DNA from 2 places in the Rhizobium mulingense genome. Region 1 is predicted to be linked to the other one. Evidence: predicted binding sites of a transcription regulator. Region 1 holds the regulator's gene; the other holds the start of a gene.
What was found. The regulator PhoB, encoded in region 1, activates phosphate uptake and scavenging genes when phosphate is short. The targets are predictions, from matches to a motif close to TGTCATNNANCTGTCAT.
Positions count from the first base shown of each region.

Region 2: PYR71_RS00510 (DUF47 domain-containing protein) is a predicted target of PhoB. The motif match lies at 1,981-1,997, and genes of this name have one in related genera.

Region 1 is NZ_JARFVE010000002.1:505,577-508,920, reverse strand. Features, by position in the region: gene pstB (phosphate ABC transporter ATP-binding protein PstB) at 1-640, shown strand, start outside; gene phoU (phosphate signaling complex protein PhoU) at 685-1,398, shown strand; gene phoB (phosphate regulon transcriptional regulator PhoB) at 1,530-2,213, shown strand; gene PYR71_RS02610 (GcrA family cell cycle regulator) at 2,692-3,225, opposite strand.
Region 2 is NZ_JARFVE010000002.1:69,005-72,348, reverse strand. Features, by position in the region: gene PYR71_RS00520 (pyrophosphohydrolase domain-containing protein) at 1-185, shown strand, start outside; gene PYR71_RS00515 (inorganic phosphate transporter) at 217-1,230, opposite strand; gene PYR71_RS00510 (DUF47 domain-containing protein) at 1,230-1,871, opposite strand; gene PYR71_RS00505 (NUDIX hydrolase) at 2,157-2,654, shown strand; gene PYR71_RS00500 (GNAT family N-acetyltransferase) at 2,699-3,190, opposite strand; gene tldD (metalloprotease TldD) at 3,205-3,344, opposite strand, start outside.

The DNA of each region.
Region 1 (3,344 bases):
CTGCGGCAAGTCGACCTTCCTGCGAAGCCTCAACCGCATGAACGACACGATCGACGGCTGCCGCGTCGCCGGCAAGATCACCCTCGACGGCGACGATATCTATGATCCCGACATCGACGTCGTCGAGCTTCGCGCCCGCGTCGGCATGGTCTTCCAGAAGCCGAACCCGTTTCCGAAGACGATCTATGAAAACGTCTCCTATGGCCCGCGCATCCATGGCCTGGCCAAGTCGAAGGCCGACCTTGACCAGATTGTCGAGAGCAGCCTGCAGCGCGCCGGCCTCTGGAACGAGGTCAAGGACCGCTTGCATGAATCCGGCACCGGCCTCTCCGGCGGTCAGCAGCAGCGCCTGTGCATTGCCCGCGCCGTCGCCGTCAGCCCCGAGGTCATCCTGATGGACGAACCCTGCTCTGCGCTCGACCCGATCGCCACCGCCAAGGTCGAGGAACTGATTCATGAGCTGCGCGAAAACTACACGATCGTCATCGTCACCCACTCCATGCAGCAGGCCGCGCGCGTGTCGCAGCGCACCGCCATGTTCCACCTCGGCAACCTCGTCGAGGAGAACGATACCGACAAGATGTTCACCAACCCGGACGATCCGCGCACCCAGGACTACATCATGGGTCGCTTCGGCTGATTGCGGCAATCCGAAGCCTTCCCGTTATTCGAGGACAAAGCCCCATGGCATCGACACATATTTATTCTGCCTATGATGATGATCTGAAGTTCCTCTCCAGGCGAATTTCCGAAATGGGCGGCCTGGCCGAGCAGATGGTCGCCGAATCCGTTCGCGCCCTGGTCAACGGCGACACGGCGCTGGCGCAGAAGGTCATCTCTGACGATGTGATCCTCGATCACACCGAACGCGAAATCGGTGACAAGGCGATCGTCACCATCGCCCGCCGTCAGCCGATGGCCGCGGACCTGCGCGAAATCATGGGTTCGATCCGCATCGCCGCCGATCTCGAACGTGTCGGCGACCTCGGCAAGAACACCGCCAAGCGCGTCATCGCCGTGCAGAGCACCGGCGTTCCGCGCAAGCTCGCCCGCGGCCTCGAGCACCTGTCCGAGCTGGCGCTCGTCCAGCTCAAGGAAGTGCTCGACGTCTATACGACGCGCGCCGCCGACAAGGCGACCGCCATCCGCGAGCGCGACAACGAGATCGACGCGATGTACACGTCGCTGTTCCGCGAGCTCCTGACCTATATGATGGAGGATCCGCGCAACATCACGAGCTGCACGCATCTTCTGTTCTGCGCCAAGAACATCGAGCGCATCGGCGACCATGCCACCAATATTGCCGAAACGATCTACTACATGGCGACGGGAGCCCAGCCGGAAGGCGATCGTCCGAAGGATGACAGTGCCAACACCGTCGGTGCCGCCACGGAATAACCGTGTCGAGCCCATTGCGTGCGTGCCCGTTCGGGGCGCGCAAAGAGGTCGCAGCCAATTTCTGATTTTGCGCGGGATCCTGGCTTAAATCACTCCGGATTTAAGGATCATGCGCGAGGAGACGAACACGCATGATCCCGAGAGTTGCAGTTGTTGAAGACGAAGAGGCCCTCAGCGTGCTCCTTCGCTATAATCTCGAAGCGGAAGGCTTCGAGGTCGATACCATCCTGCGCGGCGACGAGGCCGAAATCAGGCTTCAGGAGCGCACGCCCGACCTGCTCATCCTCGACTGGATGCTGCCCGGCGTCTCCGGCATCGAACTTTGCCGGCGCCTGCGCATGCGGCCGGAAACCGAGCGTCTGCCGATCATCATGCTGACGGCGCGCGGCGAGGAGAGCGAGCGTGTCCGCGGGCTTTCCACCGGCGCCGACGATTACGTCGTCAAACCGTTCTCAACCCCCGAGCTCGTCGCCCGCGTCAAGGCGATGCTGCGCCGCGCCCGCCCCGAGGTGCTGTCCTCGGTGCTGAAATGCGGCGATATCGAGCTCGACCGCGAAACCCACCGCGTCCATCGTAAGAGCCGCGAGGTCCGCCTCGGTCCGACCGAATTTCGCCTGCTGGAATTCCTGATGTCGTCGCCGGGCCGCGTCTTCTCCCGCTCGCAATTGCTCGACGGCGTCTGGGGCCACGATATCTATGTCGACGAACGCACCGTCGACGTCCATGTCGGCCGCCTGCGGAAGGCGCTGAATTTCTCCAACATGCAGGACGTCATCCGCACCGTGCGCGGCGCCGGCTATTCGATGGAAGCGTGAGGCGCAGGAAGTGTGTGTGGTCGGCGTTCCCACCGGTGCAGCCTTTCCACTCGCAATGCGCCAGCGCAGCCTATGCGTGTTCGGCACCACTTCTCCTCCGTCATCCCAGGGCTTGACCCTGATCCATGCTGCTGGAACCGCGCGGCCATGGCATCCAACTGCAGACAAACAATTGAAGCCGCGTGCTTGGTTGTGGATCCCAGGAGCAAGCCCTGGGATGACGGAGTTTGGGGAGGACGACCGGCAAGAAGCGAGACGTCTGGAGCAACTAAGCTAGAGCGATTCAGCCTTTCATGGAAACAAGAGTCCTCTAATGGAGTCCTTGAAAAAACCGCTTCAGGCGTTTCCTGGAATTGATCTAAGATCTGGACGGGTTTGCGCTCTTTGCCGTATCAGCACCTAACGCCACAGCTCCGTCGCTCCACAAAAAAACGGGCCGCGCGGGCCCGTTTCGCATTTCCATGACTGGTCCGCTCGCTCAGCTGACCCGCGCTGCCGCCCGGCGCCGTTCATTGACCGGCTGATAGGCGAGCTTCTGATGATAGCTGCAATAAGGCGAATTGTCGGGGGATTCGCAGCCGCAGAAGTGGAAATCCTCCTTCAGCGGATCGCCGACCGGCCATTTGCAGGTGCGTTCGGTCAGTTCCGTCAGGCCGAGGCGGCGCGAGATCGGCACAACCACATTGCCCTTCGGAACATATTCCATTTCCTCGATCGTTTCGATCTCGATCTCTTCCTTCAGCATCGTTGCGCCCTGCTGGCGGGTAACGGTGCGGGTGGTAATTCGGGAGGCGTAGTTCGGCGCGCGCGGCGCCGATGTCTGGCGCTTCGGCGTGCGCGCCGCCGTCGCCGTGCCGCCGGCCTTGGCGCGGCCCGGCAGGCTCAGCCGGTGTACCTTGCCGATAACGGCGTTTCGGCTGACACCGCCGAGCTGCGCCGCGATCTGGCTGGCGCTGAGCCCTTCGGACCACAGCTTCTTGAGTTTCTCGACCCGCTCGTCTGTCCAGTTCATGCCCTGTCTCCACCTTTTGCGTTGGTGATGGCAGAATCCCTCACCGTTGTCCCGGAAGCCTCCGAAACAAGAAACGCTTGATCAATTTTGGTGACTAGTTCCGCCGCATGCAGTCTAGT
Region 2 (3,344 bases), 440 kb from region 1:
ACCGGCTGACCGGCCGGGGCCGTGCCAAAGGCCGTTCGCCCGAGGAAATGCGGCGCGATCTGGCCGACGAGACCGCCGACCTGCTCGGCCACTTGCTGCTGTTTGCCCGCCGCAACGATATCGATCTTGCCGCGGCGATCGAACGCAAGTGGCGGTTTCAGCCGATGCAGACGGCGAACACCTAAGAATTGCAGTTTCTGCCGGACGGCATCGACGTTAGAAGATCTTGTTCACTCCGGTCACGAGCCAGAACGAAAGCGCCGAAATCATCGCCGCAGCCGGCAGCGTGACAACCCATGCGACCACGATATTGCCGGCAAGGCCCCACCGGACCGCGGAGACGCGCCGTGCGGCGCCCACGCCGATGATGGCCCCGGTAATGGTGTGAGTTGTCGAAACGGGGATGCCGAGCCAGGTGGCGCCGAAGAGCGTCAAGGCGCCGCCCGTTTCGGCGCAGAAGCCTTGCATCGGGTTCAGCCTGGTGATTTTCGAACCCATCGTATGCACGATGCGCCAGCCGCCGAAGAGCGTGCCGAGCGCCATGGCCGCCTGGCACGAAATCACCACCCAGAGCGGCACGTGGAAACTGTCGCCGAGGTAGCCCTGCGAATAGAGAAGCACGGCAATAATGCCCATGGTCTTCTGTGCGTCATTGCCGCCATGACCAAGCGAATAGAGCGACGCCGACACGAACTGCAGGAAACGGAAGGACCGATCGACCGCAAAAGGTGTCTGCCGGATGAAGGTCCAGGTCACCGCCAGGATGAGGAACAGGGCGAGAAGAAAGCCGATCATCGGCGACATGACGATTGCGGCAGCGGTCTTGAGGAGGCCGCTCCAGACAATCGAACTCAATCCGGTCTTGGCAAGCCCCGCCCCGACCAGGCCGCCGACAAGCGCATGGGAGGAACTGGAGGGAATGCCGAATATCCAGGTCAAGACATTCCAGGCGATGGCGCCGATCAGGGCGGCGAAAATCACCTGCGGCGTGACGATAGCCGGATCGATGATGCCGGTGCCGAGCGTCTCGGCCACATGAAGCCCGAAGAACAGGAAGGCGATGAAATTGAAGAACGCCGCCCAGAAGACCGCATATTGCGGCCTCAGAACCCGCGTCGATACGATTGTCGCAATCGAATTGGCCGCATCATGCAGGCCATTGAGAAAATCGAAGAGCAGCGCGACGCCGATAAGGCCGACGAGAAGCGGAAGAGCAAGGGTGGCATCCATCAGACATTCTCGATCACGATGCCGCTGATCTCGTTGGCGACGTCCTCGAAACGGTCGACCACCTTCTCCAGCTCGCCGTAGATCTCGCTGCCGATCATATAGGCCATCGGATTGTTGGCGCCATGTCTGCGAAACAGATCCTTGAGCCCTAGCTCATGCAGCTCGTCGGATCGGCCTTCCACGCGCGTTACCTGTTCGACGATGGCGGACAGTCGCGGCGCATTGGCAGTCATGCGATCAAGCAACGGAATGGCTTCGGCAATGAGATTGGCGGCCTCGACGACGGTCTTGCCCATCTCCCGCATGCCAGGATCGAAGCTGGTCTGCTCAAAAAGCCGGATAGTCTTGACGGTCTTGTGCATCATGTCGATCGCATCATCCATGGATTGGATGAGATCCTTGATGTCGCCGCGATCGAAAGGCGTGATGAAGCTTCGCCGGACCGCAAGCATGACTTCGCGGGTAATGTCGTCGGCCTGGTCTTCCAACCGCACGATCGTCTCGCATTGATGTTCGATCTCTATTCCCGACAGCAACCTGTCCAGAGCCTGTGCGGCCTCGACGATCGTCGTGGAATGTTGTTCGAAGAGCACAAAGAACCGGTCTTCGCGCGGCATCAACTTTCGAAACCAACCCAGCATGAATACCTCGCGATCCCTGATTTGCGCTATCGACGATGAGAGCAACCCCTTTATGTGACAGCCGTCCTAAACCCTATCCCTTTGAAGAGATAGGGGCAAATTTCAGTTTATGACAGATTTGTGACAATGGCGCCTTGAAAAAGGAGCACAGTTGAAGAACATTGTCGGTCACCGAACCTTGGTCCATTGTCCTTCGACACAGCCCAGGCTTTCATTCCACCATTGACCTGGAGATCCACATGGCGTCCGCCACAAATAATTCCCGACCAATGGTGGCTGACGCGAATGCCGAAGAAAGCTAGGTCCTATCTCGGCCGGCTCGCAGGCGCGACCGAGCAGCTGTTTCGCGGGGAAGCGATCGAGCAGTTTGCGGCGATCTGCTACCGAAAAGTCGGCGACAGCGCGGTGCAGGTTCTGCTGATCACATCGCGCGAAACTGGCCGGTGGATCATTCCGAAAGGCTGGCCTATCGCCAAGCTCGCGCCCCATCAGGTTGCCGAGCGCGAGGCATGGGAGGAAGCCGGTGTGAAGGGTAAGGCCAAGAAGCGCCCCTTCGGCTTCTATACCTATATTAAGACGCGCGCCAACGGTGAGCGCGTTCCCTCGGTCGTTCAGGTCCATCTCCTGAAAGCCCGGGAAATAGACGAGAACTTTCCAGAGGAAAAACAACGGAGCAGCCGATGGCTGCCGCCGCTCGAAGCCGCGGTTCTCGTTCGCGAGCCCGAACTGAAAAGCTTGTTGGGCAAGGTTGAAAAAACGGTGATGAAACCGCCTAAAGCGTGATGCCGAAGCCTAGAGCGGTTTTCGGAGCCGCATCCTCTGTTTCATCACCCGACCTTATATCGGTAGAACTTGCTATCCACCGCCATCAGCGGGAAGGCCCGGGGCAGGGCGCTTTTGGCAATTTCGGTAAAGCCGTTCTTCTCGTAGAAACGATGGGCGGCGACGAATTTGTCGGTCGTGCCGAGGAAGATATCGGTGAGGCCGGCATCCCTGGCGTGGGCAAACAGGTGATCGAGAAGCCGCGCCGCCACGCCATGTTCGCGGCCGCGAACCTCGGCGGCGACGAACATCTTGCGCAGCGCCGCCTGATTGTGGCCGATATCCTTCAAGCCCAGAGTGCCGACGATGACGCCGTCCTTGACCGCGACCCAGAACTGGCCTTTGCCGGACTGGTAGAAATCCGGGATGACCCTCAGATCCGGCTGCGCATCGGCGGTGATGTCGATGCCGAATTCTTCGCGCTGGATCGGCAGGATCACCGACAGCACGTCATCGGCGTCGCCCTCGGCAAAAGGTCTGATTTCGATCTCCGCCATCGGCTCCTCCCGCCTCAGGTCTGCGTGCCGCCGACCGTCACCTGATCCATCCGCAGATGCGGCTGACCGACGCCGACCGGAACCCACTGGCCCCCCTTGCCGCAATTGCCGATGCCGGTGTCGAGCTTCATGTCGTTGCCGATCATCGTGACCC